Regions from separate parts of the Brenneria sp. L4-2C genome, predicted to be linked through region 1. Evidence: predicted binding sites of a transcription regulator. Region 1 holds the regulator's gene; each other region holds the start of a gene.

Region 1 (7,969 bases):
TGCCGTTCGGCCGCTATAAAAAACCTTATTTCCCGGAAGAGGAAATTCGCTGGTTTGCTTTTAAGGCCAGAAGCGCGACGTTTGTTTGTGAGCATTATCAGCAGACCTTGATCAACGCTGCGCCCGGTTCGGTGGTTTATTGCGATCCTCCCTATGCGCCATTATCCGCGACCGCGAATTTTACGGCTTACCATACCAATAATTTCAATACCGCCGATCAGCAGAATCTGGCGCGCCTGGCGCATCGTCTGTCGGTTGAGAATCAGATCCCGGTGCTGATTTCCAATCACGATACGCTGCTGACGCGCGAGTGGTATCAGGAAGCATCTCTCTATGTGGTAAAAGCGCGCCGGACGATTAGCCGCAATATTCTGGGGCGGAGTAAAGTAAACGAGCTTTTAGCCTTATATTGTTGATAACGGTATTGTTGATCGTGGTTATGTGAATCGGATCGCAACCGGTTGTAAGCTGAGTAGAGTGATAACGAGATAAAAAGATCGACTGGAAGCAGGTTGTTCAACAGCGCGCATACCCGGTGGACTTCAAGCTGTGCGGTCGGACTGATACGCTAGCGGCCTGGAAAATGCGGGTATAGTTTAAAGAACCTCGCTGAACGGGATGATTAAACAGGCATCTCAGGCAGCAGGAATTCAGACTTTATCGTTTGGAGAAGCGAATGAAACCGTTTTTAATCGCCCCGTCTATTCTGTCGGCCGACTTTGCCCGGCTTGGCGAAGATACCGCTAACGCACTGTCGGCAGGCGCCGACGTGGTTCACTTCGATGTGATGGATAACCACTATGTACCCAATCTGACGATGGGGCCGCAGGTGTTGAAATCACTGCGGGATTACGGCATCACGGCGCCGATCGACGTGCATTTGATGGTAAAGCCGGTTGACCGGATTATTCCCGACTTCGCCCAGGCGGGCGCCAGTTTCATTACGTTTCACCCGGAAGCTTCTGAGCATGTCGATCGTTCCCTGCAACTGATCAAAGATTACGGCTGCAAGGCCGGTCTGGTGTTCAACCCCGCCACGCCGCTCAGCTACCTTGATTACGTGATGGATAAGCTGGACATTATTTTGCTGATGTCGGTTAACCCCGGATTTGGCGGGCAGTCATTCATTCCGTCCACGTTCGATAAATTGCGTCAGGTGCGCAAGCTGATTGACGACGGCGGCTATGACATCCGTCTGGAAGTGGATGGCGGCGTGAAGGTCGACAATATCGGCGCGATTGCGGCGGCGGGCGCCGATATGTTTGTCGCGGGCTCCGCGATTTTCAACCAGCCTGACTATCGCGCGGTGATTGACCAGATGCGCGGCGAACTGGCGAAGGTGGCGCATGAATAATACTTTGTCCATTCGGGGGCTGGCGTTTGACCTGGATGGCACGTTGATCAACAGCGTGCCGGGCCTGGCCGCCGCGATCGATTTAGCGTTGCAGGCGCAATCCCTTCCCGCCGCGGGTGAAGCGCGGGTCGCCGCCTGGATTGGCAACGGCGCCGATGTTCTGGTTGAACGAGCGCTGAATTGGGCCGGCGTGGAGCCGACGCCGCAGCGGATCCGTACTACCCGTGAGACGTTCGACAGTTATTACGCGCAAACCGTCGATAGCGGCAGCGAGCTGTTTCCCCAGGTTAAAGAGACGCTGGCGCAACTGGCCGCGCAAGGGTTGCCGATGGCGATCGTGACCAATAAACCGACGCCGTTTGTTGCGCCGTTACTGGCATCGTTGGGCATTGACGCGTATTTTTCCCTTATTATCGGCGGTGATGATGTCATCGCTAAAAAGCCGCATCCGGCTCCCCTGTATCTGGTATTGGGCAAGTTGGGATTGCGCGCGAGCGAATTGCTGTTCGTCGGCGATTCTCGTAATGATATTCAGGCATCCCAGGCTGCCGGCTGCCCATGCGTCGGCATGACCTATGGATATAACTATGGTGAAGCGATCGAGTTGAGTCATCCGGATATTGTGCTGGACCGTTTTGCCGATTTATTGCCCCTCGTCGGGTCGTCATCTTCAAAAAATCAGGAAGCATTAGTATGAGCAAGCCCATTGTATTTAGCGGAGCACAACCGTCTGGTGAACTGACCATTGGTAACTACATGGGTGCGTTGCGTCAGTGGGTCAATATGCAGGATGACTACGATTGCATCTACTGTATCGTCGACCTGCACGCCATCACCGTGCGTCAGGATGCGCAACAGTTGAGAAAAGCCTCGCTGGATACGCTGGCGTTGTATCTGGCCTGCGGCATCGATCCGCAAAAGAGCACCATCTTCGTTCAGTCGCATGTCCCTGAGCATACCCAACTGAGCTGGGTGCTGAACTGCTACACTTACTTCGGCGAACTGAGCCGTATGACGCAGTTTAAGGATAAATCTTCGCGCTATGCCGAAAATATCAATGCCGGTCTGTTTGATTACCCGGTGCTGATGGCGGCGGATATTCTGTTATATCAAACCGCGCAGGTGCCGGTGGGCGAAGACCAGAAACAGCATCTGGAGCTGAGCCGTGATATCGCCCAGCGCTTTAACTCGCTTTACGGCGATATTTTCCGGGTTCCCGAGCCGTTTATTCCGAAGTCGGGCGCGCGGGTGATGTCTTTGCTGGAACCGACCAAAAAGATGTCCAAATCGGACGATAACCGCAATAACGTTATCGGCCTGCTGGAAGATCCTAAATCGGTGGTGAAGAAAATCAAACGCGCGGTCACGGACTCGGATGAGCCGCCCGTCGTGCGTTATGACGTGGTGAATAAAGCGGGGGTTTCCAACCTGCTGGATATCCTGTCTGCGGTAACCGGTAAAACCATTGCCGAACTGGAGCAGGAATTCAGCGGCCAGATGTACGGCCACCTCAAAGGCGCGGTCGCCGATGCGGTATCCGGCATGCTGACGGACTTGCAGGCGCGTTATCACCACTTCCGCAATGACGAGGTCTTATTACAACAAATCATGCGTGACGGGGCGGAAAAGGCCAGCGCGCGCGCGCAGGAAACGTTGAAGAAAGTGTATGAAGCGGTTGGGTTTGTCGGCCGCCCGTAACCTCTTGCGCTGAAGGCTAAAAAAGGGCTGGCGATATTCTCCAGCCCTTTCGCTTTTCTCCCATTACCGCGGCAGCGGCGGGAACACATCCATCCGGGATGGGGTTCATTCCGAACGCTGAGTAAACCAGTTCAGTTTCTCTCTCAGACCGACAACGTCGCCGACAATGATCAAGCTCGGACTGACGGCCTGTTTTGCCAGTTCCCCAAGTTGGGAAAGCTGTCCGGTGAACACCCGCTGCGTCGCGGAAGTGCCGTTTTCGACCAGCGCCACCGGTACGGTCTCCGGGAGTTTCTGTTCTATCAATTTCCGCTGAATATAATCAGCCTGCTGAAGCCCCATGTAAAACACCAGCGTTTGTCTTTCGGCTGCCAGGCTAGCCCAATCGAGCTCGGTGTTATGTTGGACGTGGCCGGTGATTAACCGTACGCCTTGCGAGTAATTGCGGTGCGTCAATGGAATGCCGCTATAGGCTGAACAACCGGATGCGGCGGTAATTCCCGGCACCACCGAGAACGGGATCCCGGCTTGTTGCAGATGTTCCAGCTCTTCGCCGCCGCGGCCGAATATGAACGGATCGCCGCCTTTCAAGCGTACAACCCGTTTTCCCGCCAGCGCTTTTTCCTGCAATAGCTGATTAATCTGTTCCTGGGGAATGCAGTGATGCCCCAACTGTTTACCGACAAAAATACGCTCGGCATCGCGCCTGATCAGGTTAAGCACGCCTTGCGACACCAGACGATCGTAAACCACGATATCGGCCTGTTGCAGTTTCTGTAAGCCTTTCAGCGTTAACAGACCGGCATCGCCAGGACCGGCGCCCACCAGCGTCACTTCGCCTCTGTCATCGAGCGGTTCGGAGAACAACTGCTCGGTGAGCTGCTGGACGCTGGCGGTATCGTTATTGGCCAGCGATTGCATCAGCCGATCGTGGATAAACAGTTTTTCCCAGAAACGCCGGCGGGTATCCGATTTTCTGAAGCGGTTTTGCACGCGTTGACGCAGTTTCCCGGCAAAGGCGGCCAACTGACCCAGATGCAGCGGCAGGAGGCTTTCCAGTTTTTCACGCAATATCCGCGCCAGTACCGGCGCGCTTCCTCCGGACGATACGGCGACCATCAGGGGAGAACGGTCAATAATGGAAGGCATAATGAAGCTGGCGCTCTGAACGTCATCCACGCTGTTGCAGAAAATCTGTTGCTGACTGGCGTAGTCGTAAACTTGTTGATTGGTTTCACGATCGTCAGTGGCGGCAATCACCAGCCATGTGCCGGTTAACAGTTTGGGATCAAAGGAACCCTGCGCCAGCGTCACCCGCTTTTGGTCCTGCCAGCGGATAAATTTCTCGTTGAAACTGATGGCGTTCACCGTAAGAATGGCGCCGGCATCCAATAATAACCTGGCTTTACGTTCGGCCACTTCTCCACCGCCCACCAATAAACAAGGCTTATCGCGTAACTGACAGAATATTGGCAGGAAATCCATGTGGTGCCTCTTGGTAAATTTAGGTTGATAAAACCGCCTGCCGTCGGGACGGAATACGGAGGAGCGATGTCGATGGTGATAGTTTATCCGCCGTCAGCGATGGATAAGGTTTCAGTGACACACTGCCGTTGTTAACCTGGATGTCCTCATCTGCGGCGGGTGGGGACTCATTTTGCAGGCCGCGACCATCATATAGGCGAAATTGCTGTTTTTTCAATGGGCTGGTGACCAATAATTCACTGGACGTTGGTATCGGTATCCCAGCATGGCCGCGGATTGAACCGAAAGGCGTTCTATTATTCGAAATACCTGTTCAGGCGACATCACCGGCAGACATGCCGCTTCTTTCTCATGCGATAAGGTCGGCATAACGCCGCACGGTATTTAACAATGGGTTACGGTATGCCGGCCATACGTAAAAAAAAGTAAATGGGTGGCGCTAAGGAGTGCGGATACATACAATCACTACGCTTTCTGTAGTCGATTTCTTCAAAAAGGAATTCTCATGCTCAAACGTACTCTGGTTGCGGCGGCAGCCTTTATATCACTCACTGCTTTTTCTCCAGCGTTTGCTGCTTCCGGCACCACGCATGTTTTACTGACCACATCGGCAGGAAATATTGAACTGGCGTTGGATAATCAAAAAGCACCGGTTTCGGTGAAGAATTTTGTCGAGTACGTTAATAGCGGTTTTTATAACGGGACGACGTTTCATCGGGTTATCCCCGGCTTCATGATTCAAGGGGGCGGTTTCACCAGCGATATGAAGCAGAAAGCGACCAACGCTGCGATCGTTAACGAAGCGGATAATGGGTTACGCAATCTGCGCGGCACTATTTCGATGGCGCGTACGGCGGAAAAAGACAGCGCCACCAGTCAATTCTTTATCAACGTGGCAGACAATGCGTTTCTCGATCACGGTCAGCGCGATTTCGGCTATGCGGTGTTCGGCAAGGTAGTCAAAGGCATGGAGGTGGCGGATAAAATTGCCCAGGTGCAGACTGAAAACGTCGGCCCGTATCAAAATGTGCCCGCCAAACCGATTGTAATCCAGTCAGCGAAAGTCCTGCCCTGATTGGATTCCCGAACCAGCCTCCCTTCTCATATTGAGCGGATTTGATAAATTCGCTCAATTGAATTGGGATTGTTTATTTTTGAATAATAATATTATCGTTGATAAATATATCGGATAAAAAAAAGCGTGAGATTTTCTCACGCTTTTTTGTCGTCGGGTAATTATTGTGGTTTAGCGAGTGCCGTAAACCACAATGGTTTTACCATGTGCGGAGATCAAATTTTGGTCTTCTAACATTTTAAGTATCCGCCCTACGGTCTCGCGTGAACAGCCGACAATCTGGCCGATTTCCTGACGCGTGATTTTTATTTGCATGCCGTCCGGGTGGGTCATGGCATCCGGTTGTTTCGCCAGGTTCAACAAGGTCTGAGCAATACGCCCCGTTACGTCGAGGAAAGCCAAATTGCCGACTTTTTCTGAAGTCACTTGCAGTCTGCTGGCCATCTGAGCCGACAGGCGCATCAGGATATCGGGGTTAACCTGGATCAGTTGTCGGAATTTTTTATAAGAAATTTCAGCAACTTCACACGCTGTTTTCGCCCGCACCCAGGCGCTGCGCTCCTGACCTTCCTCAAACAGGCCGAGTTCGCCGATAAAATCGCCCTGATTCAGATAAGAAAGAATCATTTCCTTGCCTTCTTCATCTTTGATCAGCACGGCGACGGAGCCTTTCACGATGTAGTAAAGCGTCTCTGCTTTTTCACCTTGGTGAATAAGCGTACTCTTCGATGGGTACTTGTGGATATGGCAATGAGAAAGGAACCATTCAAGAGTCGGGTCTGTTTGCGGTTTGCCGAGAACCATTCGATATCATCCTCTGTTGTCAGTCACTGCGCAATTCACAGGGCTCAGAGTTCCCTGTACGGCGTATTTACTGTTAAAAGTTCAAATTCAGTGTAGGCAGAACGACGTCAGGGAATATACTGGAGCCTTTATTTGGCGACGTCATCATCTCCCCGGCATCTGAGTTTGTCCAGAATAAGGCAGATACTGTTCTTGTTTTTAACACAGCTTGAAGGACGTGTCTTGTGTTGTCTCACTTCAGCATGATAAAGCTCTGGTTATCAGATGATTTTGTACAGTAACGATATAAATTTTCAAAAATTTTTTAGCGGAGGGTACCATGCAGGCTCGAGTGAAGTGGGTTGAAGGCTTAACATTCCTTGGCGAATCATCTTCCGGACATCAGATTTTAATGGATGGAAATTCGGGGGATAAAGCGCCAAGTCCAATGGAAATGGTATTGATGTCGGTGGGCGGATGCAGCGCGATTGATGTGGTGTCCATATTGCAAAAAGGGCGCAACGATGTTGCCGACTGCGAGGTTAAACTCACGTCGCAGCGGAAAGCGGAGGCGCCGCGTCTGTTTACCCATATCAACCTGCATTTTATCGTCTCCGGCAAAGGGTTGACCGAGAAAGCCGTAGAACGCGCGGTCGCGCTGTCTGCGGAGCGCTATTGCTCCGTGGCGCTGATGCTGGCTAAAGCGGTAGAGGTGACCCACAGCCATGAGGTCCGGGAATTGGCATAACCGCGTTGAACCGGAGCAGGCACGGTAGCGACCTGGTTTCTGCCGCCGTGCTTTTTTTCGAGCGACTATTCGATTTTCTTCCCTTCCAGCAAACGCTGAACCAATGGCGCCATAATTAATTCCATCGCCAGACCCATCTTCCCGCCCGGCACGACCAGCGTGTTGATATGGGAAATAAACGATCCCTGCAACATCGCCAGCAGATAGGGATAATCAATATTGTCCAGCCCCTGAAAATGGATCACCACAAAGCTCTCGTCCAGCGAAGGGATGGATTTGGCCGCGAAGGGGTTGGAGGTGTCCACGGTGGGAACCCGCTGGAAGTTGATATGGGTTCGTGAAAACTGCGGCGTAATGTAAGAGATGTAATCATCCATCGAACGGACGACCGAATCCATGACCGCTTCGCGCGAGTGGCCGCGTTCATTCACATCACGGATCAGTTTTTGAATCCATTCCAGGTTGACGATAGGCACCACGCCGACCAGTAAGTCGACATGCTGCGCCACGTTGTGCTGGTCGGTCACCACGCCGCCGTGCAGTCCTTCATAAAACAGCACGTCGGTCGGTTCGGGCATGGGTTCCCACGGCGTGAATGTACCGGGTACCTGATTGTAGGGAATGGCTTCATCATAGGTATGAAGATATTTACGCGTTTTCCCTCGTCCGTGCCGACCATATTCGATGAAGGATTGCTCCAGCAGGCTGAAATCATTGGCCTCCGGGCCGAAATAGCTGATATGACGGCCAAGATCTCGCGCCTTGCGAATTTCCATATCCATTTCCGGCCGGGTATAACGGTGAAAGCTATCGCCTTCAAGCTGGG
Region 2 (7,969 bases), on a different contig from region 1:
ACGGATTGATAAAAGAAGATAAGTTTTATGAGCTCAGAACATAAACGTTCGCTGCCGGCGGTTACGCTGGCTGCGATAGGGGTGGTTTATGGCGATATCGGGACCAGTCCTCTTTATACGCTCAGGGAGTGCTTATCCGGGCAGTTTGGTTTTGGTGTTGAACCGGACGCCGTCTTTGGCTTTCTTTCCTTGATATTTTGGTTGTTGATCATTGTTGTTTCCCTCAAGTATCTGACCTATGTCATGCGAGCCGATAATGCCGGCGAAGGCGGAATACTCACCCTGATGTCGCTGGCCGGGCGAAACACCTCCTATCGAATCACCTCGGTGCTGGTGATTATGGGACTGATTGGCGGCAGTTTCTTCTACGGCGAGGTGGTGATCACCCCGGCAATATCGGTGATGTCCGCAATAGAAGGGATCGAGATCGCCGCGCCGTCGATGGAACACTATATCGTTCCGGTATCCATCGTTGTTCTGACTTTGCTTTTTATTATTCAAAAGCATGGCACCGGCAGCGTCGGCAAGCTGTTTGCGCCGGTAATGATGATCTGGTTTCTTACGCTGGCGGTTTTGGGCGTACGCAGCATCATGGATAACCCGCAGGTATTGCATGCGCTGAACCCCCTGTGGGCCATTCACTTCTTTATTGAATATAAAATGGTGGCGTTTTTTGCACTGGGGGCGGTGGTGTTGGCCATTACCGGCGTAGAGGCGCTCTATGCGGACATGGGGCATTTCGGTAAATTCCCCATCCGTCTGGCCTGGTTTACCGTTGTCCTTCCCTCGCTGGTGCTGAATTATTTCGGTCAGGGCGCCTTATTGCTTAAAAACCCGGAAGCGATAAAAAACCCCTTCTTTCTGTTGGCGCCCAACTGGGCCTTGATTCCCTTATTGGTTCTGGCGACCCTGGCGACGATTATCGCCTCTCAGGCGGTCATTTCAGGCGTATTTTCACTGACTCGTCAGGCGGTGCGCCTGGGGTATCTTCCGCCCATGCGCATTGTTCATACTTCCGACATGGAGTCCGGACAGATTTATATCCCGGCGATTAACTGGCTGTTATACGTTGCCGTCGTGATCGTGATTATCAGCTTCGAGCATTCGAGCAATCTGGCGGCGGCGTATGGCATCGCGGTAACCGGCACCATGGTGCTGACCAGTATCCTGTCCTGCACCGTGGCAATACATAACTGGCACTGGCATCGCTATCTGGTATGGGTATTGCTGATTGGATTACTGCTTATTGATGTACCGATGTTTTTGGCCAACGTGATGAAAATTTTCTCCGGCGGCTGGCTGCCGCTGACGCTGGGGATGGTGATGTTCATCATCATGACGACCTGGAAAAGCGAGCGTTTCAGACTATTGCGTCGCCTGAATGAACATGGCAATTCACTGGATGCCATGATCGCTTCGCTGGAGAAAAGTCCCCCGTTGAAAGTGCCGGGTACGGCGGTTTATCTGTCGCGCGCCACGCACGTCATTCCGTTTGCGTTGCTGCATAATCTTAAACATAACAAGATATTGCATGAGCGGGTGGTACTGCTGACCATGAAAACCGAAGATGCGCCTTATGTGCTGAATGCGCGTCGGGTTGCGGTGGAGCAGCTTTCGCCGACATTCTGGCGCGTTGTCGCCAACTATGGCTGGCGCGAAACGCCGAACGTGGAAGAGGTGTTTCATCGCTGTTGGCTGGATGGATTAACCTGCGAAATGCTGGAAACCTCATTTTTTATGTCCAACGAGTCGCTGACGATGGGGAAACGTCCCTGGTATCTGCGATTACGCGGCAAGCTGTTTATGATGCTTAGCCGTAATGCGCTGCGAGCGGCCGATCAATTCGAAATTCCGCCTAACCGGCTGATTGAACTGGGTATTCAGGTGGAAATTTAGCCTGATTCATTGCGGCGATGTCGGGAAAACGGGGGCGGGAACGTCCATCCCCGTGTTGCCCGGCTTTTACCAGCTCACCGACGCCGTCAGGCCGCCTTGCGGGCGGTTGATCAGATGAACCTGCATGCCATGCAGACGGGCGATATTTTTTACAATGGATAATCCCAAACCGCTGCCGGACTTCTCCTGTCCCGGAGGACGAAAAAAGCGCTCGCCGACCCGCGCCAATATCGCATCGTCGATGCCTGGCCCCTCATCGTTAACCAGAATACTTTGCGTCGTGAGCGTCAGCGTTACCGTTCCGCCCTGGTGGCTGTAGCGAATGGCGTTATCAAGCAGATTGCGGATCAGCAGCGTCAACAGCAGCGGGTGTCCCTGGCGGATAATAGACGCTTTCGGGACTTCCAGCTTCAGTTCAATGCCTGCCGCTTGCGCTTTATGGTAATGGTCGATAACCATTTGTTGCAGCAACGCCTGAAGTTCCACCGGCTGCTGCCCATCGGCGAACGATTCCGAGTCAAGCCGCGACAGCGTTAACAACTGATCCACCAGCCGCGTGGCGCGATCGATTCCCTCGTCCAGATTATTCAGCGCATGGCGACGCACGGGTTCGTCATCGTGCGCCAACTGCGCCAATTCCGTCTGTACCTTCAGCGCGGCCAGCGGGCTGCGTAATTCATGCGCGGCGTCCGCGGTAAAGCGGCGCTCGCGCAGCAGCATCTCGCCGATGCGCACGAACAGGCTATTCAGTTCATTCACCAGCGGGCGCACTTCCTGCGGAACGGCATGGGTATCCAGCGGAGCGTCATCTTCCGGCGGACGCCGGCGAAGCTGCGTGGCAAGGCGTTTTAGCGGCGACAGTTCGCGGGAAACCAGCCAGAACATCAACAGCAACATAACCGGCAGGGCAAACAGCCAGGGCAGGAGGTTGGTCTTGACGAGCCCCAGCGCCATATCCTGACGGTACTCCCACTCCTGGCCGACCACCACCACATAACGATTATCCGCCGTCGCCAGCCATACCATGCGCCAGCGGTCGTTATCATCGCGCAGCTTGCCGTTGGTGAAGCCGTTTTGCGTGTAGTCGAAGATAAAATCTTTGCCGTTCTCGCCGTCATTCAGCGCCATTCGCCCGTCGCGGGTAAAAATGGCGAAAGCCAGCGCGTCGTCCTCCTGTTCCCCGCGCCTTTCGCGCGCCAGACTCTTGGTTTTCGGCAGGGCGGGAGAATCCACCACGATTTCATCCGGATGCATGGTAGCCAGCCGCTTGGCGAACAGCATCTGCTGGGTATCGAACAGCTCGTTGATATGCTCGCGGGTTTGATGCCACGACAGGATCCCGGCGGCGCCCCAGCAAAGCAGCGTCAGCAGGACAAAACCGGCGATCAGGCGTAAACGCAGGCTGAGGCGCGTCATGGCGCCGCCCCCAGAATATAGCCGACGCCGTGTACCGTGCGGATAAATTCGCCGCCCAGTTTTTTGCGCAGGTGGTGAATATGCACTTCCACGGCGTTGCTGGAAACGTCGTCGTCCCATCCGTAGAGCTTTTCTTCCAACTGCGAACGAGTCAGCACCCGTTGGGGATTCATTAAGAACAGCTCAAGCAGCGCCAGCTCGCGGGATTTAAGCGCCACCGGTTGATTATTGCAGGTAACGGTGCGGGAACCCGGTTCAAGGGATACCGCGCCGTGGGTCAGCGTGGGCTGTAATTGACCGTGCCGGCGGCGGATTAACGCCTGCAAGCGCGCGGCGACCTCCGCCAGGGCAAAAGGCTTGCACAGATAGTCGTCGGCGCCCGATTGCAGGCCGGTAACGCGCTGTTCCAGCGCGTCCCGCGCGGTGAGGATCAATACCGGCTCATCGTGTCCGGACTGACGCCACTGGCGCAGGATATCCAGCCCGTCTATTTCCGGCAGACTCAAATCAAGGATCACCGCGTCATAGGGCGCGGCTTGCAGCGCGCTCCGTCCGGCGTTGCCCTGCATAAACCAGTCGACGCTAAAGCCCAGCTTAATCAGTCCGGCCTTGATGCCGTCGCCAATCAGACGATCGTCTTCTATCAACAGTATTCTCATCACCGCCCACCCTATTTGCATAGGGTGATGTTATACGGTTTAACGCGCCGGATTGACAACCGAAAAAGCCATAAACGGGCGGCGATCCACAGGATTGATAAATATAAGAGAAACTGAACTATCCTTAAGATTCTGTTAAGAACATTTTGTTTTACTCGTCGCGTCAGACAAACAACGCGCAGTTTTACTGCACGACGACAAGCGAGAAATGAGGAAACGATACTATGAAAAAGACAGCCGCTGTATTCGCTATCGCTGCGTTATGTTCCGCGCCGGTTTTCGCCGCCCAGAGCGGCGGCGGATTTCTGGATCCGAATGCTAAAACGGCGCAACATCAGCCTGCCCAGGGCGGGTTTTCAGGCCCTAACGGCAGTGTAACCACGGTCGCGAAAGCGAAAGATCTGAAAGACGACAGCTGGGTGACGTTGCGAGGCAACATCGAGCAGCGCGTCGGCGATGAGGATTATCTGTTCCGCGATGATACCGGCACCATCACGGTTGAAATCGATGATAAATACTGGAACGGACAAACCATCACGCCGCAGGACAAGGTTGAACTGCAAGGCGAGCTCGATAAGGGCTTCAATTCGGCCGAGCTGGATGTCAAACAGGTAAAGAAAATTCAGTAAGCGAACGCTGATGCCCATCGTTTAAGGATCGGAAGACTGGGGATGGGCTCCCTTATCCCCAGTTTTCCGTGATATTTAGCCAAGCCTTTTCATTTGATGTAACCCTCCGCCATTCGCCGTTTTACCATTCCGCTAACGAAACGTTTCGATAACGATCACATTTTTGTTATTTCCTCTTTGCCTTCCTTGAGGCTCTCTTCCTAAAATAACCATCAGCGAAACGTTTCGCTGTGGAGTGAAAAATGAAAAAAGCCGTATTGCTGAATGCTGATATTTCTTCCGTAATTTCCCGTTTGGGACATACCGATCGGGTTGTTATTTGTGATGCGGGCTTGCCGATTCCTGATACGACAGTTCGTGTCGATCTGGCGTTGACGCACAACGTTCCCGCGTTTTTGCAGGTCGTGGCGGTCGTCACCAGCGAGATGCAGGTTGAGGCCGCGATTCTTGCAAAAGAGATGGTCGAAAAAAATCCGCGACTCCACAACGCGTTACTTGAACAGTTAAAACAACTTGAGCGACACCAGGGAAACTTAATTGAATTGCATTATGTCAGCCATGAAGATTTTAAAATCCAAAGCGGAAAAAGTCGGGCCGTCATTCGCAGCGGGGAATGTTCCCCCTATGCCAATGTCATCCTTTGCGCCGGCGTAACGTTCTGAGGCTTCAATGCAACCTTTATTGCAACTTCAAGGCATTAACAAATCGTTTCCCGGCGTTAAGGCGCTTTCCGGCGCGGCATTAAACGTCTATCCGGGGAAGGTGATGGCGCTGGTGGGAGAAAATGGCGCCGGCAAGTCCACCATGATGAAAGTGCTGACCGGTATCTACAGCAAAGATGCCGGCAGCGTACATTTTCTGGGAAAGGAAGTGGACTTCAACGGCCCCAGGTCTTCGCAGGAAGCCGGGATTGGCATTATTCATCAGGAACTTAACCTGATTCCTCAGCTTACTATCGCGGAAAACATTTTCCTCGGCCGTGAATTTACCAACCGCTTTGGCCGCATTGACTGGAAAAAGATGTACCAGGAAGCGGATAAACTTCTCAAACGCCTGAATCTGCGTTACGACAGTCGACGCGCCGTGGGCGACCTGTCCATTGGCGATCAGCAAATGGTGGAGATCGCCAAGGTGCTGAGCTTTGAATCGAAAGTCATCATTATGGATGAGCCTACCGATGCCCTGACCGATACCGAAACCGCGTCGTTATTCAGCGTAATTAAAGAGCTACAGGCTCAGGGGCGCGGCATTGTTTATATTTCCCATCGTCTGAAAGAAATTTTCGAAATATGCGACGACGTCACCGTATTCCGCGACGGTCAGTTTATCGGTGAACGTCCGGTCGGCGAGTTGCAGGAAGAACGGCTCATCGAAATGATGGTGGGACGCAAGCTTGAAGAACAATACCCTCGACTGAATCAGGCGCCGGGAGCGGTTCGCCTGCTGGTGAAAAACCTTTCCGGGCCGGGCGTCGATGATGTCAGCTTTAGCGTGCGCAAAGGCGAAATTCTTGGCGTGGCGGGCTTAATGGGCGCCGGGCGCACCGAATTAATGAAGCTTCTCTATGGCGCGCTGCCGCGCACCGGCGGCTATGTAGAGCTGGATGGCCGGGAAGTGGCGGCCCGTACGCCGCAGGATGGCCTGGCGAACGGCATTGTTTATATTTCCGAAGACCGAAAACGTGACGGGCTGATATTAGGCATGTCGGTTAAAGAGAACATGTCGTTAACCGCGTTGCGTTATTTCAGTCGTCGCGGCGGACAAATCAAACATCCCGAAGAGCAACTGGCCGTCAGCGATTTTATCCGCTTATTCAATATTAAAACGCCGTCAATGGAGCAGCCTATCGGGCTGCTGTCCGGCGGCAATCAGCAAAAAGTCGCCATCGCTCGCGGTTTAATGACTCGTCCGAATGTGTTGATCCTGGATGAGCCGACGCGCGGGGTCGATGTGGGGGCGAAGAAAGAGATCTATCAATTAATCAATCAGTTCAAACAAGAAGGACTGAGCATCATTTTGGTGTCGTCCGAAATGCCCGAAGTATTGGGGATGAGCGACCGCGTTATTGTCATGCATGAAGGTCGTTTAAGCGGCGAGTTTTCGACAGAGCAGGCAACCCAGGAAGCGCTGATGGCCGCGGCCGTTGGTAAGCGATACGGCGTAGAGCAGGAGTAAGTCAGATATGAGTACCCAATCCATCACGGCAAAACGCTGGTTCAGCAAAGAGTGGCTGTTAGAGCAAAAATCGCTGATTGCTTTGCTGATCCTTATTGCCGTGGTTTCCGCCATGAGCCCTAATTTTTTCACCCTGAACAATTTGTTCAATATTCTCCAGCAAACCTCGGTGAATGCCATTATGGCGGTGGGAATGACGCTGGTTATTCTCACCTCAGGCATCGATCTTTCCGTCGGCTCTTTACTGGCGTTGACCGGCGCAGTCGCCGCGTCGATTGTCGGTCTTGAGGTTAATGCGCTGTTCGCGGTCGTCGGAGCGCTGGCGTTAGGTGCGGCGATCGGCGCCGGCACGGGCGTCATCGTATCGAAAGGAAAGGTTCAGGCGTTCATCGCCACGCTGGTGATGATGCTGCTGCTGCGCGGCGTCACCATGGTTTATACCAACGGCAGCCCGGTCAATACCGGTTTTTCCGAGGCCGCCGATACCTTTGGCTGGTTTGGCATTGGCCGCCCGTTAGGTATCCCCACGCCGATCTGGATTATGGCCATCGTTTTTGCCGCGGCCTGGTACATGCTGCATCACACCCGGTTAGGCCGTTACATCTATGCGCTTGGCGGCAATGAGGCCGCTACCCGGCTGTCGGGCATCAGCGTGGATAAAATCAAAATCATCGTCTATTCCCTGTGCGGGCTGCTGTCCGCCCTGGCGGGAATTATCGAAGTGGCGCGTTTATCGTCGGCTCAGCCTACCGCCGGAACGGGCTATGAACTGGACGCCATCGCCGCGGTGGTGCTGGGCGGAACGAGCCTGGCCGGCGGTAAAGGTCGGATCGTCGGCACGCTGATTGGCGCGCTGATCCTCGGATTTCTTAACAACGGACTGAATTTATTAGGCGTTTCCTCTTACTACCAGATGATCGTCAAGGCTGTCGTCATTTTACTGGCGGTTTTGGTAGATAACAAAAGCGGTAAATAACCCTTATTCACACAGGAATTGAGCTATGAATATGAAAAAACTGGCGACTCTGGTTTCTGCCGTTGCGCTGAGTGCGGCGGTCAGTACGAATGCATTAGCCAAAGATACGATTGCTCTGGTGGTATCGACATTGAATAATCCGTTCTTTGTGTCAATGAAAGACGGAGCGCAAAAAGAGGCCGATAAACTGGGATATCAACTGGTGGTGCTGGATTCCC
Region 3 (7,969 bases), on a different contig from region 1:
CGACTTGTCCGACGGCGCCAACCCGATGCAGCGCCTGTTTCAGACGTTCCGGGTAGGTTTCATAAGGCTGGTGAGCGGACAACATATCGTTATACGACGTAACGATCGCAATATCGTTACGCAACATATTCATTAATGCGGCTTTATCATCAGGCTGACATGCGGCGAAGCCGTGCGCCAGGTTGCCGCAAGCCAACTGGGAACGATGCACGGTCTTGCTACAGGCCGCATCAATACGTTCAAGGTAGCGACCGCGTGTTTTGCGCGAGCGTTCAATAATACGCTGCGTAATACGAGATACGATGGGATTCATAATATACATTCCTTACACGACACACGCCGCACAACATTAAGTATTTTTATTTTTAAATCATACAATTAACAGATTTAATAACATCAACGTTTACAGCAGAGTGAAGGCGATCATACCGACGAGCGCACCGGTGGTACCCAGGATGGTCTCCATTAGCGTCCACGTCTTTAACGTCTGGATTTCGGTTGCGCCAGTCAGTTTGCCGAACAGCCAGAAGCCGGCATCATTCACATGGCTCAGCACAATCGCGCCGCCGCCGATGCAAACCGCCAACGCGGCTATCTGCGCATTGCTGAAGGATAAAACCTCCACCACCGGCATAATCAGCCCCACGGTGGTCAGGCAGGCGACGGTTGCCGACCCCTGAATAATGCGAATCGCCGCCGCCAGCACGAAGCAAGCCACGGGAATGGGCAAACCGGTATCGATCAGCGCGCTACCTAATGCCGGCCCCACGCCGGAATCGACCAGAACCTGTTTGAAAACGCCGCCGGCCCCCGTCACCAGCAGGATAATACCGGCTGGTTGCAACGCGGCGGAGCAGATATCCATCACCCGCGCTTTGCTCATCCCCTGACGGCGGGCAAGCCCATAGATCGCCAGCAAACAGGCCAGTAAGATGGAAATAAACGGGTGACCAATCAGCTCCATCCAGTCGTAAAGCGTGGAACCTTGCTCCACGAACAGCGTGCCAATGGTTTTCATACCTACCAGCACCAGCGGAAACAGCACCAACGCGACGCTAAAACCAAATGACGGCATCACGTTACTGTCCAGTTCCGGCTCGCCTGTTTCACTCTGCGGGATAGGGATCGTAACATATCGACTAATGAAACTGCCAAACAGCGGTCCAGCCACCAGCATGCCGGGGATGGCGGCGGCAAGGCCGATAGCGATCATCCAGCCGAAATCCACATGCATCTGCGAAGCCAGCAACATCGGCGTCGGGCCTGGAAGTAAAAACGCGGCGGCGGCGGCGACCCCGGCGAACAGCGGGATCAGCAACTTGACCAGGTTGCCGTCGGTACGCCGGGCGACGGCGAACACCATACCGATCAGCAACATAATGGCCACTTCAAAAAATAGCGGCAGCGCGCAGATTAAACCGACAACCCCGAGAGCCAGATTGGCCCGGCTTTCACCAAACCAGTCGACCATCCGTCTGGCGATTTGATCGAGCGCTCCGGTCTCATGCAGAATACGGCCGAACATGGAGCCCAGCGCCACCACTACGGCGAGAAAGCCGAGCGTACCGCCCATACCTTTCTCCATCGTGGCGGCAATCTCCGTCAGCGGCATACCGGAAAGCACGCCTGTGCCGACGGAAACCAACAGTAGGGCGACAAAGGCATGCATCCGCGCTTTCATCACCAGAAACAGCAACAGCAATACCGAACCCACCGCCGTTAACACTAATGTCAGCGTAGCCATCATTCCTTATCCCTAACCTGCTGAATGATTTGCACTGCATCAGCCACGACGCCGTCCAGAGCCTGGTTGATATCAACGGCATACACGTCCGTTTCCTGCTCGTTCGGTTCCTGTAGCGTCGCAAATTGGGAAACCAGCATCTGAGGTTTGAAAAAGTGGCCTTTACGGGCTTTCAGACGTTGTTCAATCACCGCGAAATCGCCTTTCAGATAGATAAACGAGACGTGTTGATTGCCTTCGCGCAGTTTATCGCGATAGTCCTGTTTCAGCGCCGAGCAGACCAGCAGGGAGAGCGGATTGGTGCGCTGCATCGCGAAAATGGCGTCGTTTAACGCCCGCAGCCAGGGAGCGCGGTCCAGATCGTCAAGGGAGTGACCGGAAGCCATTTTGCTGATATTGGCGCGCGGGTGCAGAAAATCGCCATCAAGGCAGGCGGCGCCCAACTGGGCGGCAATGGTGCTGGCGACGGCAGATTTACCGCTGCCGGATACGCCCATCAAAATAAAAACGTGGTGGGCTTTTTTTTGTTCAGTGCTCATTGATTAATACACGCCAGCTTACGCCCGGCTCTCCTGTCAGATGGTTCAGAACGAACATTGTTACCGGTAACAATGTTCGTTCTGAACAAGGAAAAAGGCAATGAAATTGATTAATCCCACATAAAAACTGTGACGAAATTCAAATAATGGCTTTTCGGCTGATGTCGTTGGTTATCCGCCAGGCGAGATAAGCCGCGGCGGCGATGAAAAGGCGAAAGCGGGTTTATTTTTACTCAAGGCGGGGTTCGGGGGGAATTTTCAGGCTGCCATTGAAGCAAAACGTTCACTGCCGTACAGGCAGTGAACGTTTTACAGGATGACATGCTAAGCGTTGAACCCGCTGTAAAGTTCAGGCGCCGTCTGACTGCGTTCTACTGAACGGCGGCGAAAGCAGCGGCGACGCGTTGGACGTTGCCGTGGTTCAGGCCGGCGATACACATGCGGCCGCTGGCTATCAGATAGACGCCGAACTCTTCGCGCAGACGGTCAACCTGCTCCGGGCTGAAGCCGGTATAGCTGAACATGCCGCGCTGGGTCAGCAGGTAATCGAAGTTGCGGGTCGGCAGCGCCTCTTTCAGCGCGGCGACCAGCGTTTGACGCATTTCCAGAATACGCGTGCGCATCTCTTCCACTTCAGCGCGCCAGTCGGCGCTCAGTTCCGCGTCATTGAGCACTTTCGATACCACCTGAGCGCCGAAATTCGGCGGCGAGGAGTAGTTGCGGCGCACGGTCGCTTTCAACTGACCCAGCACACGCAGCGCGGTTTCGGCATCTTCGCAGACCACGGAAAGACCGCCCACGCGTTCACTGTACAGCGAGAAGATTTTTGAGAACGAGTTGGCGATTAAAGCCGGAATGCCCGCGCAGGCAACCGCGCGAATGGCGTAGGCGTCCTGCTCGATGCCGTCGCCAAAGCCCTGATAGGCGATATCCATAAACGGAATCAGTTCACGGCCGATCAGCACTTCGATAATGCGATCCCACTGTTCATTGGTCAGGTCGGAACCGGTTGGGTTATGACAGCAGGGATGCAGCAGAACGATGCTTTGCGCCGGCAACTGTTGCAGTGCGGACAGCATGGCGTCGAATTTCACGCCCAGGCTGTCGGCGTCGAAATAGGGGTAGCTATGCACTTTGAAACCGGCGCCGGAGAAAATCGCGATATGGTTTTCCCAGGTCGGATCGCTGACCCATACCTCTGAATTCGGGAAGTAGCGTTTCAGAAAGTCGGCGCCGACTTTCAGCGCGCCCGAACCGCCCAGCGTCTGAATAGTCGCAATGCGATTGGCGGTCAGCGCCGGATGTTTGGCGTCAAACAGCAGGTGTTGAATCGCCGTGCGGTATGACTGCAAACCTTCCATCGGCAAATAGGAACTGGCGTTTTTGGGCTGTTGCTCCAGATAGTCTTCGGCGGCGCTGACGGCACGGAGCTGGGGGATGATATTCTGTTCGTTGTAGTACAGACCAATGCTCAAATTCACCTTGTCAGCGCGCGGATCCTGTTTGAATTTTTCCATCAGTGACAGAATCGGATCACCGGCATAGGCATCAACTTTTTGAAACACAGCGTAACTCTCCTGGAAAGGGTCTATGGGTATCGGGTAAGACGACGGCCCTGGTTCGGGCCGTCAAACCGCGTAGCGGCCGGGGCGATGATTCATCGCAATAATCAGGTTCAGAATGGTCGCGCCCAGTATCGAAGCAATCAGCATAGGTATGCTTACCACGAACAGGGAAGCCAGTACAATCACAATATCCACGCCCATTTGCAATTTTCCCGCGCGGATCCCGTATCTGTCCTGAAGATAGAGCGCCAGGATGTTCACGCCGCCCAGACTGGCCTTGTGGCGGAACAGAACAATGAATCCCAATCCCATAATGACGCTGCCGAAGAGCGTGGCGTAGAACGGGTTCAGCTTGTCCATATGGATAAACAGCGGGTGGAGGTCGGAAAACAGGGAAACCAGCGCCACGGCGCAAAATGTTTTAATGGTGAATTTCCAGCCCATACGGCGGATAGCCAGATAATAGAACGGCAAATTCAGCAGAAAAAACGCCGTCCCGAAAGAGATGTGCGTCAGGTAATGCAGCAGAAAGGCCATGCCGGCGGTTCCGCCGGTCAACGCCCCGGATTGACGTAACAGAACAACGCCGAAAGAGACCATCAGCGTACCAATCAGGATGGCCAGGACATCTTCCAACAGGGAATGCGACAAGTTTTCTGTAGTAATAACGTTATCCATGATGGCGGCTCAATAGGTAGTCAATGGTTAAAAGGTCGATAAACGCAGAGATATTAAGCAAAAATGACACCATATAATACGTTATTGGGACCACGGGAAGCAGAAATAAGAGTAACTTATTGAATTATAAAAAAGAAAAATATGCACAATAGTTGCGTTTTTCAATCTGTTTTCGCTTGTGTCGTGCATTTTATGTTGTTTTGTGCGTGAATTACCCAGTGCGTTGCACCGGCGGGAGGCGCGACGCCCCATGTTAGGGCAATGGGGGCGGTTCAGGCGTCATCAGGCCGTTTTCTTTAATACGATTAAGCACCACCGAGGTTTTCAGGTGCGCCACGCTCTTGTTTTGCGACAGAATCCGGCTGATTAACGCGCTCAGCCCAGGCAGGTCCGCCACCGCGACTTTCAACAGGTAGTCGGCATCGCCGGTGGTTTTATAGGCATCGATAATGGCGTCGACTTCCCCCAGCATCCGATGGAAACTTTCAACATAGTCGGCGGTATGGTTAATCAGCCGCACTTCGATCAATCCCAGACACTCCAGGCCAACCGCGTTGGGGGAAAGGCGGGCGTGATAGCCAAGAATCAACTGAGCCTGCTCCAGCGCGATACGGCGGCGGGAGCACTGGGAGGCGGAAAGCCCGACCAGATCGCTAAGCTCCTGATTGGTCAGCCGCGCGTTGGACTGTAATAACGTCAGGATTTTCAGATCAAAGTCATCAATGTGGTACATGGTTCTCCCCAAACGGCGCCGGATAATCAAGAACACAGACTAACAGCTTTTTATCCCGTGTTGTCTATCGTCATCGGCGATGAACGATAGCATGACCGAAAAAACCTGCGCCATTTTACCCGGAAGACCGCATTCCACGCGCGACCAATCAGATGATTTACCGTATTCTGCGGTTTTATGTCGGCGCGCTGGCGGTGCGGCTATCGCTTTATCCGTGGTCGATTGCCGATTATTTCATCTGTCTTATTCTATGTTGCGGGGAAACGCGATGATCAAATGGAGTCCACTTGTACTGTTGTTAATGGCCGGGGCCGCAAGCGCGCAGTCTCATCTGGATAAGGTCTTGGCGCGGGGAGAGTTGAAGGTTTGCACCACCGGCGACTATAAGCCTTATTCCTATCTGCGCGACGATGGCCGCTACGAGGGGATTGATATCTCAATGGCCGAATCGCTGGCGCAAAGCCTGGGCGTAAAGGTGAATTGGGTGAAAACCACCTGGAAGACGCTGCTGCCGGATTTACAGGCGGGTAAATGCGATATCGCGATGGGCGGCATCTCCGTGACGCTGGCGCGGCAAAAGGCGGCGTTCTTCACTACCACGCTGGATGTGGATGGCAAAATCCCGCTGGCGCGTTGTGAAAATAAAGACAAATACCAGACTATTGAGCAGCTTAATCAGCCGTCGGTACGTTTGATCGAACCGGCGGGCGGCACCAATGAGGCCTTCGCGCATCAATATCTGCCGCAGGCGACGCTGATATTGCAAGACAACGTGACCATCTTCCAACAACTGGTGGATAAAAAAGCGGATGTGATGGTGACGGAAGCCTCGGAAGCATTGTTTCAGCAGAAACATTACCCGGCGCTGTGCGCGATTAACCCGGATAAGCCGTTACAGTACGGAGAGAAAGCCTATATGCTGCCGCGCGATGATATTACCTGGAAGCAGTATGTCGACCAGTGGCTGCACCTGAGCAAGGCGACCGGCGAGTACCACAAAATTGTCGGCGAGTGGCTGGCGGTCAGTCCGTAGTTAACCTGCAAAAACGGGCCACTGCGATGGCCCGTTTTTTGCCCTTCACTCGTCGATATATTCCAGCCGGGTGCGCTGGGTGAGTCGGGTGATTAATTCATAAGCGCTAATACCGGTATGCGCGGCGATTTTTTCAACCGGCAACACGTCGCCCCAAATAATCACCGGGTCGCCGACCTTATCCTGGGCATCCGGCCCCAGATCGACCGTAATCATATCCATCGACACGCGTCCGGCCAGCGGCGCTTCCCGACCGTTTATCCACACCGGCGTGCCGGCGGGCGCGCTGCGCGGGTAGCCGTCGCCGTAGCCGATCGCCACAACGCCCAGTTTGGTATCGCGTTCGCTGGTCCAGATGCTGCCGTAGCCGACGGGTTGCCCCGCCCGATGTTCACGCACGGCGATCAGGTGCGAGGTAAAGGTCATCGCCGGCCGTAAACCAAAATCGGCGGCGTTTTGGCTCTCCGTCGGCGAAACGCCGTACAGGACGATGCCCGGGCGAATCTGATCGCGGTGCGCCTGCGGCCACAGCAAAATGCCGCCCGATGCCGCGATAGACTGGGCGCCGGGCTTACCCTGCGTGAATGCATCGAAGCAGGCGAGCTGGCGCTCGGTGGTGTCGACCTGGGGCTCGTCCGCGCGGCAAAAATGGCTCATAACGTTCACCGGTTGCACCACATTGCGGCATTGCGTCAGGCGCTGATAGAAGGCTTCGGCGTGTTCCGGCAATACGCCGAGGCGATGCATGCCGGTGTCGAGCTTCATCCAGACGCGGATGGGCTGCGGCAGATCGGCTTCTTCCAGCGCGGCGAGTTGCTCCACGCTGTGAACGGCGGTTTCCAGATGATGTTGCGCCGCCAGCGCGAGCTGGTCGGCGGAGAAAAAACCTTCCAGCAGCAGGATAGGTTTGCTGATGCCGGCCGCGCGCAGTTGCAGCGCTTCAGAGAGCCGGGCGACACCGTAACAGTCGGCGTGACAAAAGGTGTGAGCAGCTTCAATGAGTCCGTGGCCGTACGCATTCGCTTTCACAACGGCGACCAGACGGCATTGTGGGGCCAGTTCGCGGATCCGTTGCAAATTATGACGCAAAGCGCGGCGATTAATGACGGCGGTTGCCGTTTTCATTCTGTGTCCTTAGCGCATATTCCCTGCATCCGCCGGGTAGCCGGGCTATTGTCCGCCGGCGGCTGGCGGTTTACAGGGATCTATCATCGTGCATTATTCATCGTCGTATTGTGGTCCGGCGTAATTATCAAAGCGCGACCACTGCCCGTTAAAGGTCAGCCGCACGGTACCGATAGGACCGTTACGCTGTTTGCCTAAAATAATTTCAGCTATGCCTTTCATGTCGCTGTTTTCATGATAAACCTCATCACGGTAGATAAACATAATCAGGTCGGCATCCTGTTCGATGGAACCGGATTCGCGCAGGTCGGAGTTAACCGGCCGTTTATCCGCGCGCTGCTCCAGACTACGGTTAAGCTGGGACAGCGCGACGACAGGGACTTGCAATTCTTTTGCCAATGCTTTGAGCGAGCGGGAAATTTCGGCGATTTCCAGCGTACGGTTATCGGACAGGGCCGGTACGCGCATCAATTGCAGGTAGTCGATCATGATCAGGCTCAGGCCGTCATGCTCGCGAAAAACCCGGCGGGCGCGGGAGCGCACTTCGGTTGG
Region 4 (7,969 bases), on a different contig from region 1:
ACGAGGCAATCCCGGCGCGGCGTCGCCGGACGAATTGACGCTCAACGACCGTGCGACCATGCCGCCCAAATATATCTTTGGCTATTTTCAGGCCAAATACGGCTTTCCCGGTCTGCTGCGCCCGCAGGGAGAAAACGATCCGCTGAAAGTCTATGTTGAGGATATCGTCGAAGGCCATCGGCAGGCGGATATCCCGATAGAAGGACTGGGGATTGATATCGACATTCAGGAAGATAAAAAAGTCTTTACCATCAAGGATAGCTTCTGGTCCGGCGGCAAGGTCGGCGAAGGGATCTCGGTTTTCGACTGGGCGGCGCAATTCAATCTGCAATGCCAGACCAATATCACGCCGTTTATCCGGGCGGATAAGGTGGCCTACCATCCCGGCGACAGGACGAAAAAGCAGTATGAAACCGTGCAGGGTCTTATCCGCAACGGTTACTGCGTCCAGAATGAGGGGGAAGCCAACATCCCCAAATTCCGCGGCCCCAAAAATGAAAGCGATTATCCGGGGCTGACGTACACCCGAATTGGCGAGGTCAACTACCCCGATCAAAACGTGCTGGTTCTCGACTACGGCATTAACGCGCAAACGGCGGAACGGGACATGATCGGCGCGGTGGTGACCGATTACGGTAATCCGGACGCCGCCCGTTTTTGGGGCGATCAGTACGCCTATTTGCTGAAAAACGGCCTCGGGTTCGTCTGGCAGGACATGACGGTTCCCGATGCGATGCCCCACGTGGAAGACGGCAATAACTTCGCCGATACGGAGTCGCCGCGCAATCAGTTCGGCTGGTCGCTGAGCGGCGAAGCGCCGGACGACGACAGAAGGCGCACCAATACCTTCAACTGGCGCAGCTACCACGGTCAATTGCATCTGACCGATCCTCGTTTCGGCGACGGGCGTAAAACGCCTTTTGTCGAGTTGCGCAATTTCCACGCCTATATGCTGGCGAAATCCACCTATGAATATGGGCTGACGGCCCATGAAGATCTGCTGAAAAGCTATAAACGCAGCTACATCATCTGTCGCAGCGGCTACCCCGGACTGCAACACTATGCGGGACATTGGGTCGGCGATAATGCCTCGACCTGGCACCACCTTCAGGCGACCCTGCCCATGCTGCTTAATCTCGGCATGTCCGGTCTGCCGATCGCCGGCACCGACGTCGGCGGTTTCGCCCCCGGCGAAGCGCCGGAGGATCCCGGCAGCATATTATTCAACGGCAACCAGAATCGGAATCACAACCCGATGGTTTACGACCGACTGGTGCTGGGCGCCGACGACGTCGATATCGGCGCGATTTGCGAGCAGGAGTTGATGACGCGCTGGGTTCAGGCCGCCTGTTTAATGCCGTGGATGCGTAACCACTACGATGCGATGAAACCCTATCAGGAGATTTATCACTATACGGGGAGGGCGGGCGAGCAGCGAACCTTCAGCGAGATCATGGCCGCCTTTATCCGCTTTCGGGTACGCTGGCATCATCTGTTGTATGACGCGATGTATCAGAACACCCGCAGCGGCGCGCCGGTCATCAAAGCCATGAGCCTGTGGGAGGGGGACGAAGCGGTATTCAGCGAGAGCAATCGCGATATTCTCGCCACGCAGTTCTTTATCGATAACTCGGTCATCGTGGCGCCGATCCTGACGCGCAGCCTTAACGGCGATGCCGCCTATGAGGTCGAAAAAACGGTCTATCTTCCCGCCGGCGGGCAGGAGACGATCCACTGGTTCAGGTATAACGTGCTGGAAGACACGGCGGATATCGACCATCCCATCGCCGGCGGCAAGCAGGTTAAGGTCATCGCCGACATTACCGACCTGCCGCTATTTATCCGTGAGGGCGCCATTATTCCCGAACGGCATAGCCAGTCGGATCTGAAGGCCGCATTCAAAAACATTCAGGTGCTGGATAAGTTTAAGCAACCGCTCGTTCTGTCGGTTTATCCGCTGGAAAAAGCGGCGACGGCCGATTACCAGTTGTATTGGGATGACGGCGGCGTCACGCGTTCGGCGGAACGAAACGGCGTCTTTTCCGTTATCGATATCCATCAGCAATATCAACAATCGGCCGCCGAGGGAGAAACGCGGGTCATCAGCGTCACGCCGCGCAAATATGACTATCCGCTGCATGAGTTTATCTACTTGCGCATCCGGTCAAACCACTCTGCCGCGCGCCGCATCACCATCGGCGCGGCGACAGTGGACGACTGGCTGGAATCGACGGATAAACTGTTTTCGCATCAGGGCGAGGCGGCGCATAGCGATCAGCGCGGCAGCATCTGGATAAAAGCCCGCACCGGTCAATTATCTTCCGATAAACCCTTGATCGTGAGTATTTCGCTGTGAGCGATTGATCGCTGAGTGGGAAAGCGGCAGGGAAACAAGGATGTTTTCCGTTCGCTTGATGGAAAAGCAGCGCCTGCCCTTCCCCGCTTATCCTCTACTTCCCCGCCGAATTGACGCAATTCCTGCGTTTGACCAGCGAAACAAATGGGGCGATCGTGATAAAAACGCGTCCGAATCGCAAATAACCGTGAAATAAATCACAAAAACAAACACAGACGCTGAGCGAAAAACCCGCGATCAGCCGCCATTGGGCGACAAAAAAACAAAATAATTAAAAACAGCCAATTACACGGCTTTGCTAAAAATCCGCACGCAAAATAAAGCGATTCACTTCACACTTTTGCACCTAGAAAAGCGCTGTCAATACGTAACAAGGCCAACAAACGTTGCATAAATGCGACTTCCTTCAAAAAAAACAATTTTCCCATCATTAACAATCAGTCTACATTTTCGTTGATATCCAACAATCGGGGAGATGCCATGAAAATAGGTTTAGTCATTAGTGGCGGTGATGTCAGCGGTATCAATAATTTTCTGTTTCAGGTCTGTCGGATGACCGAATCTGAAATTGTGATTTTTGACGGAGGTATTAACGGGCTGATAGATAACGAGTTCAAAGAAATTTCATGGCGGGATTTGGTTGATTTTTCCATATCGCCCGTCCCCTTGATTGCCTCAGGCAGAAAAGAAGATAAATGTAGAAAGTCAGACTATGAAAAGATCGCCAAAAATATACGTCAAAGAAAGATTGACTCGCTGATCATGGCAGGGGGCGACGGTTCTTTTCAGTTTTTAAAAACGCTCAGTGGATATGGCGTTAATTGCTATGGCATTGGGATGACGATTGATAATGATATTACCGGCAACAGCTACACGATAGGATTTTCCACCGCCTGTGAACAGGTCATCAGTGAGGTGGGGAAATTAAGGAATACCGGCCGAGGATTGCCCGGACGAGTGTTTATGATAGAACTGCTTGGCGGCTACTGCGGCGAACTGACGTTGCAGGCCGCATTGAAAAGCAATGCGGATATCGCCCTTATTCCTGAATCGCCCTGGGATATTGATGTTCTGGCAGAAAAAATCAAGAGCAAGATAAAAACACAGAACAGCGTCATTATATTATGTTCGGAGGGATATACCAAAGAATACACGCCGGGTTTTCAAGGCGCGATTGATACCATGATTGGCAAAATAGAACATAAGATCGGCATCAGAATAAGAAAGACCATTCTGGGCTATGGGTTAAGAAACGGCCTTCCAACCGGAGAGGAAATTATACAAGGCGCTATCCTGGCCGAAGAAGTCGTCAGATGTATCAATACCAACCTGACGAATAAGATAATTGTTATAAATCACAATAATAAAGCTATACCGATCGACCTTGAAAGTTCCGATAAACGATTAGTCGATAAAGAGAGTAACATCTATAAGCTTGCCAAAGTAAATAACCTTATATGAGGTAATATTATGCTTAAAGTACTCTGCGTATGTGGCTGCGGCCTCGGCTCAAGCTTTGCCATTGAAATGAGCGCAAAATCCGTATTCCAAAAATTAGATATTGACGCGGATATCAGCCATACAACGGTTTCGGAAGCCTCGGCGTTAAAATATGACATTATTCTCACTCAGAAAGTGTTCGCCGACATTATTAACTCAGACGCCAGCGAGGAAGATAAAAAAAGAGTCATTATATTAAATAAACTCACCGATAAGCGTGAAATAGAAGAAAAAATCCTGGCCTATATTAACTCGATCTGAAAGATGAGGTGATGAAGTGGATACTATTATCAATTTCCTGGTGAAGGATTTATTGGGCCAAGCATCTATATTAATTGCATTAATAGCAATGATTGGCCTCATCCTGCAAAAAAAATCCGTCGGAAAAACGCTGGAAGGCACATTTAAAACGCTTCTGGGTTTTCTGATAATGATGGCTGGCATCAATATCATCGTTGATGCATTAACCTTCCTCAACAATATCTTTACCAGCGGCTTTGGTATGAAAGGATATATTACCGATGTCGCCGCAATCGCCGGTTTGGCGAACCGCGAACTGGGCTCCCAGGTCGCCCTTACGCTGCTGGTGATTTTCGTCGTTAACATTATCATTGCGCGGATTACGCCGTTCAAATACATCTTCCTGACGGGTCAGGCACTACTGTGGATGGCGACCATCGGTACGGTTATCGGTTATAAATCAGGACTGACAGGCGCGGCGTTGATTCTTACCGGCGGGATATTCGGCGGCATCATGGCGGTATTGATGCCGGCATTAGCCCAACCGATCGTGCGCAAAATCACGGACTCCGATGATGTGGCGCTAGGTCATTTCTGTACTATCGGCTATCTGGTTCAGGCCGCGGTCGCCCGCGCGATTGGTAAAAACTCGAAATCAACGGAAGATTTGGAATTACCTGATAATTTCAAGTTTCTCCAGGATACGTACCTGTCGATGGCGGTAATAATGATACCGATGTATCTTATCCCAGCCGTTGTCGCCGGTCCGACGTATATCGCCCAGTTTGCGGGCGGCACGAATTACCTGATGTATTCATTCATGCAATCGATGCAGTTCGTCACCGGCGTTTTTGTATTGTATAGCGGCGTACGCCTGCTGCTTAATGAGCTGGTTCCCGCTTTCCGGGGCATCGCCATGCGGTTAGTGCCGAATGCGAAACCCGCGCTTGATTGTCCGGTGTTGTTCCCCTATGCGCCTAATGCCGTTATCGTCGGTTTTCTGGCTACGACGGTAGGATCCATTCTTGGCATGATCATCTTTCCTCTCTTCGGTCTCGCCATGATCCTCCCAGGCCTGTTAACCAACTTCTTTGCCGGCGGCGCCGCCGGAGTGTTCGGCAACGCATTAGGCGGCAGAAGGGGCGCGATTATCGGGGGCGTCGTCCATGGGTTGTTTATTACTTTCTTACCGGCGATCCTGGTGCCGTTACTCGAAACATTCGGCTTTATCGGCGTCACGTTCAGTGATTCAGATGTTATAAGTACCGGTCTTATATTAGGCCATGCTTTCCAGAATGACTGGCCGTTCGTCATTGGATTCATTGTCTTTGTCACTATCGTTGCCTACCTGGCAAACAGAAAGCTGACTAAATAAAAGTCATTGCCGCCGCATATAACTGAATAATGACATCACATGGAAAAAGATGTGAGGAGGCGCCATGTTCGCAAAGTTAAAAGAACTCTTCAATCCAGTTAAACAGAAAGAAGAAACTGAAAATGATGAGTCGATACAGAAAATCGAGCAGGAATTATCAGATCTGGAATTACGCTTATCACAAAACCCTGCTGATAGCGCCATTCAAAAACAGCTGATGATTAAATACAACCAGGCTATTCAGGCCTTCTCAAATAGCACGCGTCATCGGAATAAGGTTGATGATGTTTTCGTAAAAATCGATGAACTAAGGAATACCATTCGCAAAAATATATGAGGTCTTATGAGCATTAGAAAATTCCTTGCAGAAAGTAAATACATCCAGGTCGGGATAAATGTCAGCTCATGGACAGATATGATTGAGAAAGCAGCGCAACCATTAATAGAGGGCGGCTATGTTACACCGCAATATGCGACCGCCATCATTAATAACACGCTGGAATATGGGGCATATTATGTTTTTGACGAAGGTATCGCCATTCCGCATGCCAGACCGGAATGCGGAGTACTGAAAAACTGCTTTAGTATGGTGACGCTCCGTGATCCCGTCTCCATTAATGGCAGCGAACCCGTGGATATTATTATCATGTTTGGCGGAGTAAACAGTGATGAACACATTACCGACGGCATTGCATCGATTGTAAATCTACTGGAAAAGGACGATACGTTATCTCAAATCAGACGAGCCGCAACAATTGATGAAATTATTGGGTTATTATGAAAAAACTGATTTTAGTTAATGGCATACCGGCATCAGGAAAAAGTTCAATATCCAGAGTCATTTCTGCATATTTTAATTTTCCTGTCTTGGGTATCGATGACATAAAAGAACCATTTATGGTTCAGTTCTCTAAAACCATTGATAGAACATTGAACAGGAAACTGGGCTATGCGGCCTATGAATCCATGTTCAATATTGTCAAAGCATCGCCGCCGGAAAGTGTTTTTGTTATGGATGCCTGGTTTGGATTCCGTGAAAAATCCGTGTTATCGGATTATCTGGAACTGTGCGGGGTAAAAAAAACGCTGGAGGTTTGGAATAACATATCACCTGAACTCGTTGCGAAGCGCTATAAGCAGCGTTGCTCTGCGCGTGTTAAAGGCCATCCGGGTGAAGAATATATTTCCGAGTTAATTATTTTAGCTGAAAAGGCACAACCCATGGGGATCGGCGATATTTATACCGTCGACCAGGATAAGGGAGTAAATAACGAAGATCTCATTTCATGGGTTAAACACCGCTTAATTTAAATAGCCTGAAATAAATCATCTATTGCATGAGGAATTAACCAATGAACAAAATGTCAACAGCAGAGCGTCGTGGTTACCAAATGATTTGCGACGCCACAGGTTCAATGATGGTTGTTGCTTGCGATCAGCGCGGCGGAATGAGAACGCTATTGGCCGACACCGTGGAAGAACAGTCGAAGATCAGCAATGAAACGTTAGGGAAAACGAAATACGACATCGCCAGTTATCTGGCGTCGGAAGCGGGATGTGTCCTGGTCGATCCGATTTGCGCCGTGCCGGGCATTATTGATGAAGGCGTATTGCCGCGCAATACGGGGCTGCTGGTCGGTCTGGATGCCTCCGGCTGGGAAACCTCCCCCGAAGGTTATCGCATTTCAAAAATGGTTGCAGGCGTCAACGCTCGAAAGGTCCGTGAACTGGGCGCAACCGGCGGCAAGATTATGATCTATTTACGCATGGATACGCCTGAAGCCAATACCGCCAACCTGGCGACGTTACGCGATATTATTGACGATTTCGCCCGTGAAGACCTCTTCCTGGTGGTGGAGTTTCTGACTTACAAACTGGAAAATGAAAGCCAGGAAGAATACCAGGGCAAAATTCCGCAACTGATTCAGGATGGCTGCAAGGCATGTATCGAATGCGGCGCCAAAGTACTGAAAATTCCCTATCCGGGTTCGGAAGCGGCCTGCGCCAAAGTCACTGAAATCTGCGGTGATATTCCCTGGGCCGTTTTATCCGCCGGCGTCGATCACGCGACATTCCTAAAGCAGGTCGATATTTCACTGCGAAACGGCGCATCCGGCGTGATCGCCGGGCGTTCACTGTGGAAAGATTGCATATCCCTTGATCGACAGGTTTCCAAAGAAAAATTATCATCGATAGCCGTCTCCCGTTTACGGGATATTCAGAAATTACTGGCGAAATATAAAAAATAACCGTTCGCCATGTGATGGCATATGTTGATAATCAGGCCGTTGATTGTCCAATCCGCGGCCGGCAACGCATTAAGGCAACACGAATGAATAGACCGGATTTGTTGATATTTGACTGCGATGGCGTACTTATCGACTCAGAAATAATAGGGATAAATCTGACCCGATCCCTCTTAAAACAGCACGGCGTCGATATCGGTTTGGCGGAATTCGCGGCCGAATATAGCGGGCTTTTATGGGATGATCTGATTA

What was found. Region 1 encodes CRP, which controls carbon source genes, mostly activating them, when cyclic AMP is high. Its sites were predicted from a motif close to ATGTGANNNNNNTCACAT; they were not measured.
Region 2: the regulator CRP is predicted to act here: its motif matches at 4,744-4,761, upstream of rbsD (D-ribose pyranase).
Region 3: the regulator CRP is predicted to act here: its motif matches at 2,388-2,405, upstream of gntK (gluconokinase).
Region 4: the regulator CRP is predicted to act here: its motif matches at 2,677-2,694, upstream of ABRZ26_RS20200 (6-phosphofructokinase).

Annotation. Positions count from the first base shown of each region.
Region 1 covers NZ_JBEIAC010000026.1:17,856-25,824, forward strand. The annotation lists gene dam (adenine-specific DNA-methyltransferase) at 1-416, shown strand, start outside; gene rpe (ribulose-phosphate 3-epimerase) at 677-1,354, shown strand; gene ABRZ26_RS22705 (phosphoglycolate phosphatase) at 1,347-2,051, shown strand; gene trpS (tryptophan--tRNA ligase) at 2,048-3,052, shown strand; gene cysG (siroheme synthase CysG) at 3,158-4,537, opposite strand; gene ppiA (peptidylprolyl isomerase A) at 5,043-5,612, shown strand; gene crp (cAMP-activated global transcriptional regulator CRP) at 5,784-6,416, opposite strand; gene ABRZ26_RS22730 (OsmC family protein) at 6,736-7,143, shown strand; gene ABRZ26_RS22735 (phosphoribulokinase) at 7,209-7,969, opposite strand, start outside.
Region 2 covers NZ_JBEIAC010000022.1:3,212-11,180, reverse strand. The annotation lists gene kup (low affinity potassium transporter Kup) at 28-1,896, shown strand; gene qseC (quorum sensing histidine kinase QseC) at 1,963-3,312, opposite strand; gene qseB (quorum sensing response regulator transcription factor QseB) at 3,309-3,971, opposite strand; gene ABRZ26_RS21470 (YgiW/YdeI family stress tolerance OB fold protein) at 4,196-4,600, shown strand; gene rbsD (D-ribose pyranase) at 4,843-5,262, shown strand; gene rbsA (ribose ABC transporter ATP-binding protein RbsA) at 5,270-6,775, shown strand; gene rbsC (ribose ABC transporter permease) at 6,783-7,751, shown strand; gene rbsB (ribose ABC transporter substrate-binding protein RbsB) at 7,777-7,969, shown strand, end outside.
Region 3 covers NZ_JBEIAC010000007.1:65,368-73,336, forward strand. The annotation lists gene edd (phosphogluconate dehydratase) at 1-313, opposite strand, end outside; gene gntU (gluconate transporter) at 404-1,744, opposite strand; gene gntK (gluconokinase) at 1,744-2,283, opposite strand; gene ABRZ26_RS12380 (amino acid aminotransferase) at 2,655-3,848, opposite strand; gene ABRZ26_RS12385 (YitT family protein) at 3,912-4,526, opposite strand; gene ABRZ26_RS12390 (Lrp/AsnC family transcriptional regulator) at 4,780-5,259, opposite strand; partial or broken gene ABRZ26_RS12395 (hypothetical protein) at 5,379-5,477, shown strand; gene ABRZ26_RS12400 (transporter substrate-binding domain-containing protein) at 5,528-6,292, shown strand; gene alr (alanine racemase) at 6,338-7,417, opposite strand; gene dnaB (replicative DNA helicase) at 7,511-7,969, opposite strand, start outside.
Region 4 covers NZ_JBEIAC010000019.1:10,871-18,839, forward strand. The annotation lists gene ABRZ26_RS20195 (TIM-barrel domain-containing protein) at 1-2,356, shown strand, start outside; gene ABRZ26_RS20200 (6-phosphofructokinase) at 2,837-3,817, shown strand; gene ABRZ26_RS20205 (PTS sugar transporter subunit IIB) at 3,827-4,117, shown strand; gene ABRZ26_RS20210 (PTS sugar transporter subunit IIC) at 4,134-5,471, shown strand; gene ABRZ26_RS20215 (hypothetical protein) at 5,536-5,808, shown strand; gene ABRZ26_RS20220 (PTS sugar transporter subunit IIA) at 5,815-6,252, shown strand; gene ABRZ26_RS20225 (P-loop nucleotide/nucleoside kinase family protein) at 6,249-6,782, shown strand; gene ABRZ26_RS20230 (tagatose-bisphosphate aldolase) at 6,824-7,720, shown strand; gene ABRZ26_RS20235 (HAD family hydrolase) at 7,804-7,969, shown strand, end outside.